4 regions of the Alistipes sp. ZOR0009 genome follow, and region 4 is predicted to be linked to each of the others. Evidence: riboswitches for the same ligand, from Rfam matches in the RefSeq annotation. Region 4 holds a riboswitch; each other region holds the start of a gene.
What was found. A riboswitch is a leader RNA that binds a small molecule or an ion and turns the genes downstream of it on or off. The one in region 4 is predicted to bind cobalamin.

Region 1: linked by a shared signal. The riboswitch ahead of L990_RS20110 (hypothetical protein) and the one ahead of L990_RS05405 (ribonucleoside triphosphate reductase) in region 4 are both predicted to bind cobalamin.
Region 2: linked by a shared signal. The riboswitch ahead of L990_RS13210 (TonB-dependent receptor) and the one ahead of L990_RS05405 (ribonucleoside triphosphate reductase) in region 4 are both predicted to bind cobalamin.
Region 3: linked by a shared signal. The riboswitch ahead of L990_RS14340 (sirohydrochlorin cobaltochelatase) and the one ahead of L990_RS05405 (ribonucleoside triphosphate reductase) in region 4 are both predicted to bind cobalamin.

Annotation. Positions count from the first base shown of each region.
Region 1 is NZ_JTLD01000061.1:8,742-11,848, forward strand. Features, by position in the region: gene L990_RS15250 (acyl-CoA carboxylase subunit beta) at 1-1,406, opposite strand, end outside; gene L990_RS20110 (hypothetical protein) at 1,417-1,632, opposite strand; cobalamin riboswitch at 1,734-1,938, opposite strand; gene L990_RS15255 (trimeric intracellular cation channel family protein) at 1,975-2,598, opposite strand; gene L990_RS15260 (TIGR03915 family putative DNA repair protein) at 2,754-3,107, opposite strand, start outside.
Region 2 is NZ_JTLD01000046.1:64,404-67,510, reverse strand. Features, by position in the region: gene L990_RS13225 (fibronectin type III domain-containing protein) at 1-123, shown strand, start outside; gene L990_RS20525 (hypothetical protein) at 183-308, opposite strand; cobalamin riboswitch at 1,152-1,358, shown strand; gene L990_RS13210 (TonB-dependent receptor) at 1,488-3,107, shown strand, end outside.
Region 3 is NZ_JTLD01000052.1:27,016-30,122, reverse strand. Features, by position in the region: gene L990_RS14345 (hypothetical protein) at 1-381, shown strand, start outside; cobalamin riboswitch at 1,017-1,225, shown strand; gene L990_RS14340 (sirohydrochlorin cobaltochelatase) at 1,338-2,222, shown strand; gene L990_RS14335 (TonB-dependent receptor) at 2,368-3,107, shown strand, end outside.
Region 4 is NZ_JTLD01000016.1:51,465-54,571, reverse strand. Features, by position in the region: gene L990_RS05415 (TolC family protein) at 1-224, shown strand, start outside; cobalamin riboswitch at 1,248-1,426, shown strand; gene L990_RS05405 (ribonucleoside triphosphate reductase) at 1,521-3,107, shown strand, end outside.

The DNA of each region.
Region 1 (3,107 bases), on a different contig from region 4:
ATGTAGGGGTTAGCTACCTCCTCCTTGTATTGGGCAATAAGCTGCTGCTTGAGCTGCTCTGGATTTTCAGCGCTTTCAATCTCCCTGCGGTTAAGTATCTTCACGGCACTTTCTGGTCCCATTACGGCCACCTCGGCGGTAGGCCATGCAAAGTTGAAATCTCCTCCAATATTGATGCTGTTCATTACAATGTAGGCTCCTCCGTAAGCTTTGCGGATGATAACCGTAACTTTAGGCACCGAAGCTTCTCCAAATGCGTATAGCAGCTTTGCTCCGTGGCGTATTAGCCCCGCATGCTCCTGCTCCGAGCCTGGTAGGAATCCAGGGACATCTTCCAGAACCAGCAGCGGAATATTGAAGGCATCGCAGAAGCGGACAAAACGCGCAGCCTTCATGGCCGAGTTCGTATCCAGCACCCCTGCTAAAACTTTAGGTTGGTTAGCCACAATACCTATCACCTGTCCATTTAGTCGGCCAAAGGCTGTGATGATGTTGGCTGCATAGAGCTCAGAAACCTCAAAAAGGCTATCCTGATCGATGATATTCTCGATAATTTCAAGCATATCGTATGGCCTGATTGATTCGTCAGGAATAATTAGGCTTAGCTTTTCTGGTTTCTCGGGGGCGTATACGGGCGAGCTGTCGAATGGCGCTAGTTCGATGTTGTTTGAGGGAAGGTAGCGTAGCAGCTTGCGTACACCCAGCAGGGTATGCTCCTCGTCGTCGTAAACAAACTGGGCAACGCCGCTTTTGCTCGCATGTACGTCTGCTCCTCCCAGCTGCTCGAAGGTTATCTCCTCGTTGAGTACCTCCTTAACCACCTCTGGACCCGTAACGAACATCTGAGCGGTATGTCGGGTCATAAAGATGAAGTCGGTGAGGGCAGGAGAGTAAACGGCGCCACCTGCTGCTGGACCCAGAATTACGGATATTTGCGGAATGATGCCCGACGATTTTATGTTGTTCAGAAAGATGCCTGCATATCCGGCAAGGCTTGCTATTCCTTCCTGTATTCTTGCTCCACCCGAGTCGATTAGCCCAACTATAGGATGTCCCATTTTTCGGGCCATCCCTTGCACCTTGATAATTTTTTGGGCGTGCGTGGCTCCTAGTGAGCCTCCCATAAAGTTGAAATCCTGCGCGTAGGCGAATACTTTCCGCCCATTTATCTTCCCATGACCGCAAATAAGGCCATCTCCAAATGGGGCTCCTTTTTTTGAGTTGAACGGACGGGCATAGGCGTCAAGTTCCTCGAATGTACCCTTGTCGAAAAGGATGTCGAGGCGTTCCTTGGCCGTTAATTTCCCCTTTTTGTGCTGTTTTTGCTTGTACTGCTCGTCGTACTGCTTGTCGAGCATCTCTTTTCTGCGGACAAATCGTTCAAACGGTGTTCTATTGTCTTGCATGATCTGTAAGTTATATCTCAACGATAGTTGAGCACGTTGCTTCTCTTTGTTTTATATTCTCAGGAAGAGGGAGATATCCCTTGTCAAAAGCCATTATTCCAATAGCCTTAAACAATGCAGGAGGAGAGTTGTTTACGCCTGACAGTTTTTTTCTGATAGCGGCATTCGGCATTCCTGTCGTTGTAGGGATGCAAAACGTCTCTGCGGATGTGTGATCTTTTCGCATATTTGTCGTGCTTTGGTTGGTTATCCGATTTGGTTGCACGACAATAGAGGATGGCAGCAATGTCTGCTGCTTTTACTTCCTTATACCCATTCGCCGTAGGCCAAAATCGGAGTTGCCTAGGCAGGTCTTCTGACTCATCCACCTTTAAAACCTTCCCATAGAGCGATCTACAGTGGTATATTTTTAAAGGCATGCGATCTTTATGCAAGATCTGGATTTACAGCAGCGGGAACTGTTGCCGGATTTCACGGCATTCCCTTTTAATCCCTTGGGTAATCCTAAGGAACCTAAGCGGCGCAAATATTGTCTTTTTTTGAAGAAATTACAAGTCGTGATGCCGAATTAAAGCTGCTTCGACTGGTCGAACTGCACTCGAGGTAGTGAAAACTTGTACTTTATGGATATTACTCTAATGGCAATAATTATAAGTATTGTAACAATCTGGTTTGTCTCGATAGGGATTCCTGTGCGCTGTAGGCCTAGGTAGGCGATGGCGCCAACAAGGCAGGCGGTTGCGTAAATTTCCTTTTTAAAGATTAGCGGCACCTCGTTGTTGAGGGTGTCGCGAATAACTCCTCCTGCTACGGCGGTTAGTATTCCCATAATGATGGCTACAGGCGTGTTGATGCCGTTAGATAGCGCTTTCTCTACCCCAATAATGGTGAATACTCCAATACCTATCGTGTCGAATAGGAATAGCGTTTTGCGGAAGCGGAATACCTGCTCCTTTATTAGGAATGTTATGGCTACAGCTAGTAAAATTACGTAGATGTAGTCCATCGAGGTGGTCCAGCTTACGGGATGTATGCCAATCATCATATCACGAAGCGTTCCTCCTCCGATTGCTGTGACGAATCCGATAAATGCAGCACCAAAAAGGTCGAGACGTTTTTGACCTGCAGCAATGGTTCCGCTGATGGCAAATACGAATGTTCCGATTAAATCGAGTAGGTAGAAAAAGTTCATGATGGTTGAATTGAAGTGCAAATATAGGTTTATTCTATTTTGCGTTTTTGTGTAATTAAGCAATGCTCTTGCCAAAATGTTGATTGCTAGCCGCTGTTGGTGTGCGGTAGGTAGAATTCTTTGCTTAAATTAAAAGAATAAACAGTACTTAACGCTTACAAGGGGCGCTTTTTCTCGGTAAGGTACTTCCAGAAGCGTTTCGGCATAAAGTTTTGCTGCAGCTTCATGTTCTTGCGTTCCTTTATGGCTATCTGCTTAAAAAAGACCTGCCACAACCGCTGGTACTCAACCTCGCTTTCGGCGACAACCTCAGCCGATAGCCTCCCGGTTTCGGCGCTGAAGGTAGGCTCGTCTATGGTGATAAGGGCAACATCTTTCCCATCGAAATGGGCTCCGTAGCTGCGTGCCGTATCGTAAATCACCCAAGGTTGGTCGGAAAATCGATCCTTAAAGTGCGATACTATTATTTTTAGCACGTCGTACTGTGGCGCTATGGGGGCAAAGTAGGT
Region 2 (3,107 bases), on a different contig from region 4:
TCTAAGGGAACTCCCGTAGCAGTTTTCGGATTTCCCTTGGAAACCATCAAAAATCAGCAAAAGAAGCTCGCTTTTATGGCGCAAATCCTAAAAACTTTAGGACTATATAGCCCCAAAAAGTAGCCCAACGATATTTTATAAGACCAATCCCACCTAAAAAATAGCCTAGGTGGGATTTTCTTTTATCCAGCCGTGCAGCGCTGCATGGTGGCGTTTTCTGACATGGTAGCAATGCCCTTACCTTTACCAAATTGGGCAACGGCAAAGGCCTTCCCTAAATTTACCATCTCGTTAGGATACCTCAACATTCGGTTTGGCGTAAAGAAATCTCGGCGTCGGAAAAAACATGCCGATTTGGCAAGTTACACGCGCTTCCTCCAAAATTACCTTTCAGTTGAGCAATCTTAATGCTGGTTGAGCAAAATTTCCTGCCAGATTGGCATTCTTATGCTTCGGCGTGATAATCTTTCAGCCAGGTTGGCATTCTTAGGCTTCAGAATGGCAATCTTTCGGCCAGATTGGCATTCTTATGCTTCAGCGTGGCAATCTTTCAGCCAGATTGGCATTCTTAAGCCGCGGAGAGGCAATCTGCCAACTAATGGGGCTATCTTTTTTGATAAAAAACAAAACATATTGCCGATTTATGAGCCACGACACCAGAAGAAACCATATTTTGCCCAAGATAGCCCTAACCATCCACCGCTGCATAATCTTTTTATCCCGCTTTAAAATATTTACCCCAGCGGCGAACCTATTCGCGCCTTGGTGCATTAACTAGCCTCGGCACGAAAATATTAGCCTCCGTAGCGTATCCATTAGCGGCGGCAAGCAGCGCCTAAAGGAGAACGTCTATAAAAACAGCCCGTTTAGAGATGCCTACAAGGCAAAGCCGCGTGGAGTTTTCACCTTTCCCATTTCATCCTGTTTTTAGAGAAATCTTGGTCACAAGTAAGGGTAAAAAACGTTCGTAAAGATGATTTAAGGTGCAAACATCGTGCCTCTACCAGCCTTAATCCGCGAAATTGGGTAGCGGTGCATTGCATGCATCTCCGCAAGAAAATACCGCAACTTTGAAGGCGAAAAACCAAGGCATAGCCGCGTGACATCCCCTCGGCTTGCTGTTTTTTCTATTTTATTCGGCCAATTTTATATACCTTCGTCCCGATTTTGGTGTTACACTCGCCTCTACTCGCGAATGTGATGAAAAGGGAATCAGGTGCAAATCCTGAACAGACCCGCTGCTGTAAGCTCCGCCGAAGTCTTCGAGCAATACTCAATCCACTGTTTCCTAACGGAGATGGGAAGGACGCCCGAAGATGGAGCAAGTCAGAAGACCTGCCAAAATGCTATAATCTGAAAGCTTTCGGGGAAATAAAGCTGAGGAGACAGATAAAAGCATCACTTTATTTGGCAAAGGCATACCTTCTTTTATCCGTTCGTTTCGTTTTACCTCCCTGTAAGCTATTGGTTACTCAATACGCTTAAATATGTTTTATCGGAATTCAAAATTATGGCTAACGCTGCTGGGATTGCTGGCAGCCCCGTCGTTCGAGGCGTATGCCCAAGGCAAGCTAAACCAAATGCAGCATATCGACGAGGTGGTGGTGGTAGCCAAGAGCTACAAGGAGGTTATTCCGGCTCAGCACCTCACGGGTAAGCAGCTCGAGAAGCTTAGCAGCCATTCGGTGGCCGATGCGCTGCGCTACTTTGCCGGTGTCCAAATAAAAGACTACGGCGGAATGGGTGGCCTCAAGACCGTGAACGTTCGCAACATGGGGACGCATCACGTAGGCGTGTTTTACGACGGCGTGCAGATCGGGAACGCGCAAAACGGGGTGGTAGACCTCGGCCGATTCTCGTTGGACGATCTAGAGGAGCTCTCGCTCTACAACGGACAGAAGAGCGACATCTTTCAGTCGGCAAAAGACTTTGCCTCGGGGGCGGCGGTGTACTTACGCGCCAAGAAACCGACATTTGAGAAGGGAAAATCCTCCAACTTTAGGCTAAAGTACAAAACCAGCACCATCCAGCTCGTTAATCCATCGTTCCGGTGGGAGAAAAAGGTAAGCGATAGCGCCAGCTTTAGCCTAAGCGGCGAGTATATGCGCTCCAACGGGAAATACCGATTCCACAGCCGCCGAGTTTACACCGACGGTACGGTTGCCTACGACACCTCGGCCACCAGAATGAATAGCGACATTGAAACCTTCCGTGTAGAGGGCGGCCTATACAACAGCATCTTTGGCGGAAGGCTGCAAACGAAGGTTTACGCCTTTGGGTCGAAGCGAGGGCTGCCCGGCGCGTGCACTAAATTCAAGTTCTACATCGGAGATCGGCAAGACGATGTCAATATTTTTGGACAAAGCACCTTTACAAAGGATGTTTCGTCGCGCTACAAGTACCAGGTAAAGGCAAAATTTGCGTACGACTATCTTCACTTTCGATCGTTGGATTCGACACGCTTTATGGAGGAAATAAAGGAGGTGGGCAAAGAGTTCGACAACACCTACAAGCAAAAAGAGGCCTACTTTTCTACAAGCCACATCTACGACATCACCAACTTCTGGAGCATTTCGGCATCTACCGACATCCAGCTCAACAGCCTTGAGGCCTCCTCGAAAAAAAACCTGCTAATCCCCTTTAAATCCCCCCGCAGATTTACCGGAATTGCAACGTTGGCAACAGCCGTTACCATTAACCAGCTAAAAGTACAGGCAAGCCTGTTGGGTACCTACGTTTCGGACAAGGAGTCGAAGGTTAGCCAATCGCCAGACAAAAGGGATGTAAGTCCGGGCATTTTCTTCGGATATACCCCCTTTGCCAGCACCGATTTAAGCCTACGAGCCTTCTACAAGCATATTTTCAGGATGCCCACCTTCAACGACCTGTACTACGCGCACGTTGGCAGCAGCGTGCTCAAACCCGAGCACATAGACATGTACAACGTCGGTTTTACCTATAAGAAGAAAAGCAGCAGCAGGCTGGTTAACAAAATTGCGGTGCAAGCCGACGCCTACTACCTCCGTACCCTCGATAAAATTATAGCTGCGCCTACCGGAAGCCAGTTTAGATGGATGATGTCCAACTCGGGAAAGGTGCTGAGCAAG
Region 3 (3,107 bases), on a different contig from region 4:
TTATTCGACTATGCTTTTGCACAAAATGGAAACAAGCCTGTAGCTTTAGATCTTAAGACGACTCCTTTTGGTGAGGGTAATTTTGACTTGATGCCTGAAATACCATCAGAAAGCATTGGCCATTTTGAAAATTGTTTTGATGGATATATCTTCTTTATGCCTTTGGATGCTGAACCTTCATACTATGTTCTTCCGGAGCTATTTACAGAAGGATTTTTGCAAGAACTTAGAAGGCGAACTAACGTTTGCGGATATGATGAATGGCAGGCGTATGGAGTTAAGGTGAAAAACATCACGATGGATGATATTAATAAGTACGTGCAATCTACTTCGCAGACCAAGTACTGGAACAACCTGCAAAGTGCTAAAAAGGGGAAATAGTAAGTTCTACTATAATCCTAGGCCCTTGCTGTTCCGAGCCTGTACATGTTTTTAAGGGGATATCAATTGTTCAGAGTCTGCGAATAAGCGCTGATTTGTGGCGTTATTATATTAGCTCTTCTTTCTAAGTTCTATCAAAAGAAGGAGAGCTAACACCATACGCTTGTTAAAGTAATGATGGCAGTGGCTGTTGCAATACAGCCACTGCCTACCACTATGTAGGCTGATTATATGTGTAGTATGGGAGTCTTCAGTGCTTGGCTGTCTTGCTTAACTCGCTATTTATGAGCTTTATTGGCACCCATTTTATTAGTTACATCTTCGATACTAAACATTACGCTATGCAATTCTTTAAAACCCCCAAAACAGCGAAGGGGTGGTTTTACAGGGGAGTGGTTGTTGGTGCTGCAGCGGGTACGCTGGGTGCAGTGGTAGCCCTTTGGTTTTAGCCGCTAGCTGCTGTAGCCGCGGGGTACGGCTGGCGTTGTACCATATTTTTTATTTATATCCACCATTTTTTTCGAGCTGCTAACTCCGCTGTTTTAACGGTAGTTAGTTCTATGTATAACCTTAATTGAGACCCATTGGCGTTGGCTGCTGGGCGGTAGCTGCTTGTTTGCATTTTTAAATCCATTACATTTGTACCCGAATAAGGTGACTGGTTGGGAATCCTTCTCAGCCAGTAAAAGGGAATCCGGTGTGAATCCGGAACAGTACCCGCTACTGTATGCCAATAGCTGCGTTGCAGCTGGTATTGCAAGTCTACGCCACTGCCTTCGAAAGAGGGTGGGAAGGCCGCAATACTAGGTAAGTCAGGAGACCTGCCTCATTCAACAAACACATGTATTGCTTCCGGGTAAGAAGTAGCTGTTGAATATGAACCTAGGCGTATTCTTCACTTTTATTTTCCTGCATTTAGCAAAGGGCATGTTGTATTAATTTTAATTTTTAATACAATGATGATTACGAGGTTAAAGTTGCTTATGGGTTGGCTTATATGCCTTCCGCTGTTGCTGCACACCACCACGTTGGCGGCAGCCGGTAGCGAGGCCGAACCCAAAAGGGCAATTCTGCTGGTGGCTTTTGGTACATCCTTATCCGACTCTAAAGGAGCCATCGACAGGGTGGGCGAGAAGGTGGCTAAGGCATTTCCGAACACCGAGATTCGCTGGGCCTACACATCTAAAATTATTCGAAAGATTTTAAGGAAGCGTGGCGAGGAGATTCTTTCGCCAGCAGAGGCGCTAGCTAAGCTGGGCGAAGATGGTTACAGCAACGTTTACGTGCAGTCGCTACACATAATTCCAGGCGACGAGTACGACGATTTGGTGCAAACGGCCAACGCCTTTACCAAGATGCCTAAGGGGATTAGGCAGGTAACGGTGGGTACTCCGCTGCTATGGAGCGATGCCGATATGTGCGAGGTGGCATCGGCCCTGATGGCCAATGTTCCTGCCGAGCGAAAGGGAAAGGAGGCGGTTGTATTTATGGGGCATGGCTCTAAGCACACCTCCAACGTCTACTATCCAGCTATGCAGTACTACTTTGCCAAGGTCGATGCCAACACCTACATAGGAACGGTGGAGGGTACGCCCACGCTCGACGATGTGGTGGCCTCCCTTAAAGCAAAAGGCGTAAAGAAGGTGTGGCTAATGCCCTTTATGCTGGTTGCTGGCGATCATGCGGTAAACGACATGGCCGGTAGCGAACCTACCAGCTGGAAGTCGCTGCTTACCAAGGAGGGATTTACCGTAGAGGTTGTCCTAAAGGGGATGGGCGAGCTAGATGCCATAGGTAGCATTTGGGTAAAGCATCTTCAGCAGATAGCAGCAGGGAAGTAGAGTGCTTCCCGAGATATAATGAAGCACATATCAGGTATCACGAAAATTTGTGGATAAACCGCTAAGTGTTTTAGAGCGCTTTTTCGCGCTACGCATATCGTGATACTTGGTGCCATCAGTTAACAAACCAACCAAAAAAAAGAGAATGAATAAGATATTGGCAACGCTGCTAGCGCTGATGCTAGCGGTAGCTGCAGGCGCACAATCGTACACCATTAAGGGAACCGTAGCTGAGAAGTCTAACGGAAAGCTAATTGTTGGTGCCAACATAATGGTAAAGGGATTAACCGTTGGTGCGGCCACCAACGTCAACGGAGAGTTTACTATTAAGGTACCTAAGGCGGGTGATTATACGCTGGTGGCAACCTATACGGGCATGCAGCGTCTGGCTCAGCGCGTAAGCGTTCGTGGCGATGTGTCGGACCTAGCCTTTAGGATGGAGGAGTCGGTTGGCGCTATAGACGAGGTGGTGGTTACCGGAACGGGTACTCACCACAGCCTAAAGACAGCACCCGTACAAACCGAGGTTTTCTCGAATAAGACCATTGCCAAGCTGGCTCCCCGCTCGTTCGAGGAGATGGCCACCTCCATTAGCCCTTCGTTTGATTTTACGCCTGGTACCATGGGCTCGTTTCTACGTGTCAATGGCTTGGGTAACGATTTTGTTGTGCTTATGGTAAACGGCAAGCGCGTGTATGGCGATGTAGGCGGACAAACCGATCTAAACAGAATATCGCCCGATAATATCGAGCGCGTAGAGGTAGTTAAGGGTGCCTCGTCGGCCCTGTACGGTTCCGATGCCATTGGTGCAGTTATCAACGTTATTACCAAAAAGAGTAAGAGTACCGTTAGCTTCGACAATACCACCCGCTTTGGCGCGTATGG
Region 4 (3,107 bases):
CTAAAGAAAACTTTACCTCGGCCAAGCAGGCGCTGGAAGCCTCAACCGTAGCCTTCCAGTACGCGCAGGAGAAGTTCAACGCAGGTAAATCGACCTCGTTTGAGATGAACGAAACCAAGAAGCGCCTGGCCACCTCGCAATCGGAGCTGGCGCAGGCTCGCTACGAGTTCATTTTCCGAACCAAGCTGCTAGACTACTACCACGGTACGCCAATTACGCTTTAGAAGATAGCTACAGATAGAACAGAGCCTGCTGAGACGACCTAAACAGCTCAGCATTTATCCAACACTGCCAATGATGGAAGCCGCACATTAGCCCTGCTGATGTGCGGCTTTTTTATGCTGTCCATTACCGAAGACGCATGCAATGCGCCACTTCAATCCGCAGGGACGCCACCTTCCGGGATCGACGAATTGCCCTAGAATACCCTAAAGAAGAAGTACCGTACTAAAGGAACCGCATTACCGGAGACGCATACAATGCGTCTCTACGGCTTTTCGGGATAAAAAAAGAGAGTCCCCCACCCGTTCGGTTGGCTTACTTCTACAGAAGTGAGATGACGGAGCCGTACGGTTGGCTTACTTCTACAGAAGTGAGGTGACGGAGCCGTACGTTCAGCTCACTTCTACAGGAAAAATGATCACGTAGTGCTACGGGATGGCAAATCCTACAAGAAAAATGATCACGGACTAGTACGGGATGACAAATCCTACAAGAAAAACGATCACGGACCACTACGGGAAGGCAAATCCTACAGGAAAAACGATCACGGAGCACTACGGGAGGGCAAATCCTACAAGAAAAATGATCACGGAGCACTACGGGAGGGCAAATCCTACAGGAAAAACGATCACGGAGCCGTTGGCGACCATTTTTCCTACAGAAGTGAGCAGACCGAACGCATTAGTCATGCCAACTTGTCAGTAAAAGAATGGGCGCCACCCGGAGGGTAACGGCAGGAGCATCGGGTGGCATCTCGGTTGCGGGCTACGGCATCCCCAAAACTATCCATCCACACCAAAAGCCACGGGCAAACAGGCTGCCAAAAGGGACGAGCAGCTGTGGCCTAGGCGGGCGACATCAACCCACAAATCCCGCCATACCACCTGCCGAATAGCGCGATTACAAAAATTATCAACAGGATAACGCACGACATAGCAGGCAAATACGAAATCGCACAGAACCGTAACGGCCAATTGTTCATAACTTCCAACCAGTAGGGGTGGCGCGGAGGGGACCTTATTGCCTACCTTTACTTAGTATTTGGTTCCATCTATGGATTAATAGGGAATTTGGTGAAAATCCAAGACTATCCCCGTAGCTGTAAGCTCCATCATACTCGTTGGCATGCACCACTGTTCGGACGAATGGGAAGGTACCAATAGAGGAGCGAGTCAGAAGACCTGCCAGATACCAAACATTCGTAGCTTTCGGGTGAAAGGCGATAGAATACTTGCACTTCCAAGTACTTTTTATTTTCCCGCGAGTTACCATTTATCCACTTTCAAAAAAATGTAAGTATGAATGGTGATCTACTCTTTACGACCATTGTAAAGCGCAATGGCGAGCAGGTTCCTTTTAAAGCAAGTAAGATTGAGAATGCCATCCTTAAGGCGATGGGCTCCTCGGGCAAGGTTAACCCCAAGCACGCGTACAACCTCAGCCAAAGCGCCATCCGCCTGCTGGTGGAGGTGTGCGAGAAGGAGACTCCCCACGTGGAGCAGGTGCAGGATTGCATCGAGAAAACGCTGTTTGTGCATGGCGAGTTCGACCTGCTGAAGGCCTTTATGCTCTACCGTAAGAAGCACGAGGAGCTGCGCAGCACCAAGGAGCTGCTTACCAACATCGAGGTGATGGACGGGTACCTCAACCTCCAGGACTGGAGAATCAAGGAGAGCGCCAACTCGGGCTACTCGCTGCAGGGGCTCAACCAGCACATCTCTACGGTTATCACCTCGCAGTACTGGCTCAACAAGCTTTACCCCGAGAGCGTATCGGGCGCGCACAAGCAGGGCTACATGCACATCCACGATTTGGGGTTCCTGAGCGTATACTGCGTGGGCTGGGACCTGAAGGATCTGCTGCTAACTGGATTTAGAGGCGTTACCGGAAAGGCGCAGAGCAAGCCGGCAAAGCACTTCAGAACGGCCCTAGGGCAGGTGGTAAACTTCTTCTACACCATGCAGGGCGAGGCCGCCGGCGCGCAGGCCTTCTCCAACTTCGACACGCTGCTGGCGCCCTTCATCCGTTTCGACGAGCTCGACTACGCGCAGGTGAAGCAGGCCCTACAGGAGTTTCTCTTTAACCTCAACGTGCCTACGCGGGTAGGATTCCAAACCCCATTTACCAACATAACGATGGATTTGGTGGTGCCCGAATTCCTGAAGGACGAGGCCGTTGCCTACGCTGGCGAGCTGCAGCAGTGCGTGTATGGCGACTTTCAGCACGAGGTAACCATGCTTAACAAGGCATTTGCCGAGGTGATGAGCGAGGGCGATGCCGCGGGCAGCCTCTTCTCGTTCCCCATACCTACCTACAACATCACCCCCGACTTTGACTGGAACAACAGCGAGTACGAGGGCATCTGGGAGATGACCGCCAAGTACGGTATCCCCTACTTCTCCAACTTCGTAAACTCTGACATGAAGCCCGACGACGTGCGCAGCATGTGCTGCCGCCTTCGCCTCGACAAGCGGGAGCTTAACCGCCGTGGTGGCGGGCTGTTTGCCGCCAATCCGCTTACCGGCTCGGTGGGCGTGGTGACGCTAAACCTTCCGCGCATCGGCTACGAGTCGAAAACCGAGGAGGAGTTTTTCGACCGCCTAGAGTACTACATGACCTTGGCCAAGGAGAGCCTCGAAATAAAGAGAAAGGTGATTGAACGCCATACCGAGAATGGGCTTTACCCCTACTCGAAGTACTACCTGCGCCACATACACCAACGGTTTGGCTGCTACTGGAGCAACCACTTCTCCACCATCGGCATCAACGGGATGAACGAATGCTGCCTGAACTTCCTCGGAAAAGGGATTGCGCATCCCGATGGGCTAGCCTTCTCCAAGCAGGTAATGCACTTTATGAGGCTCATGCTAGAGCAGTTTCAGGAG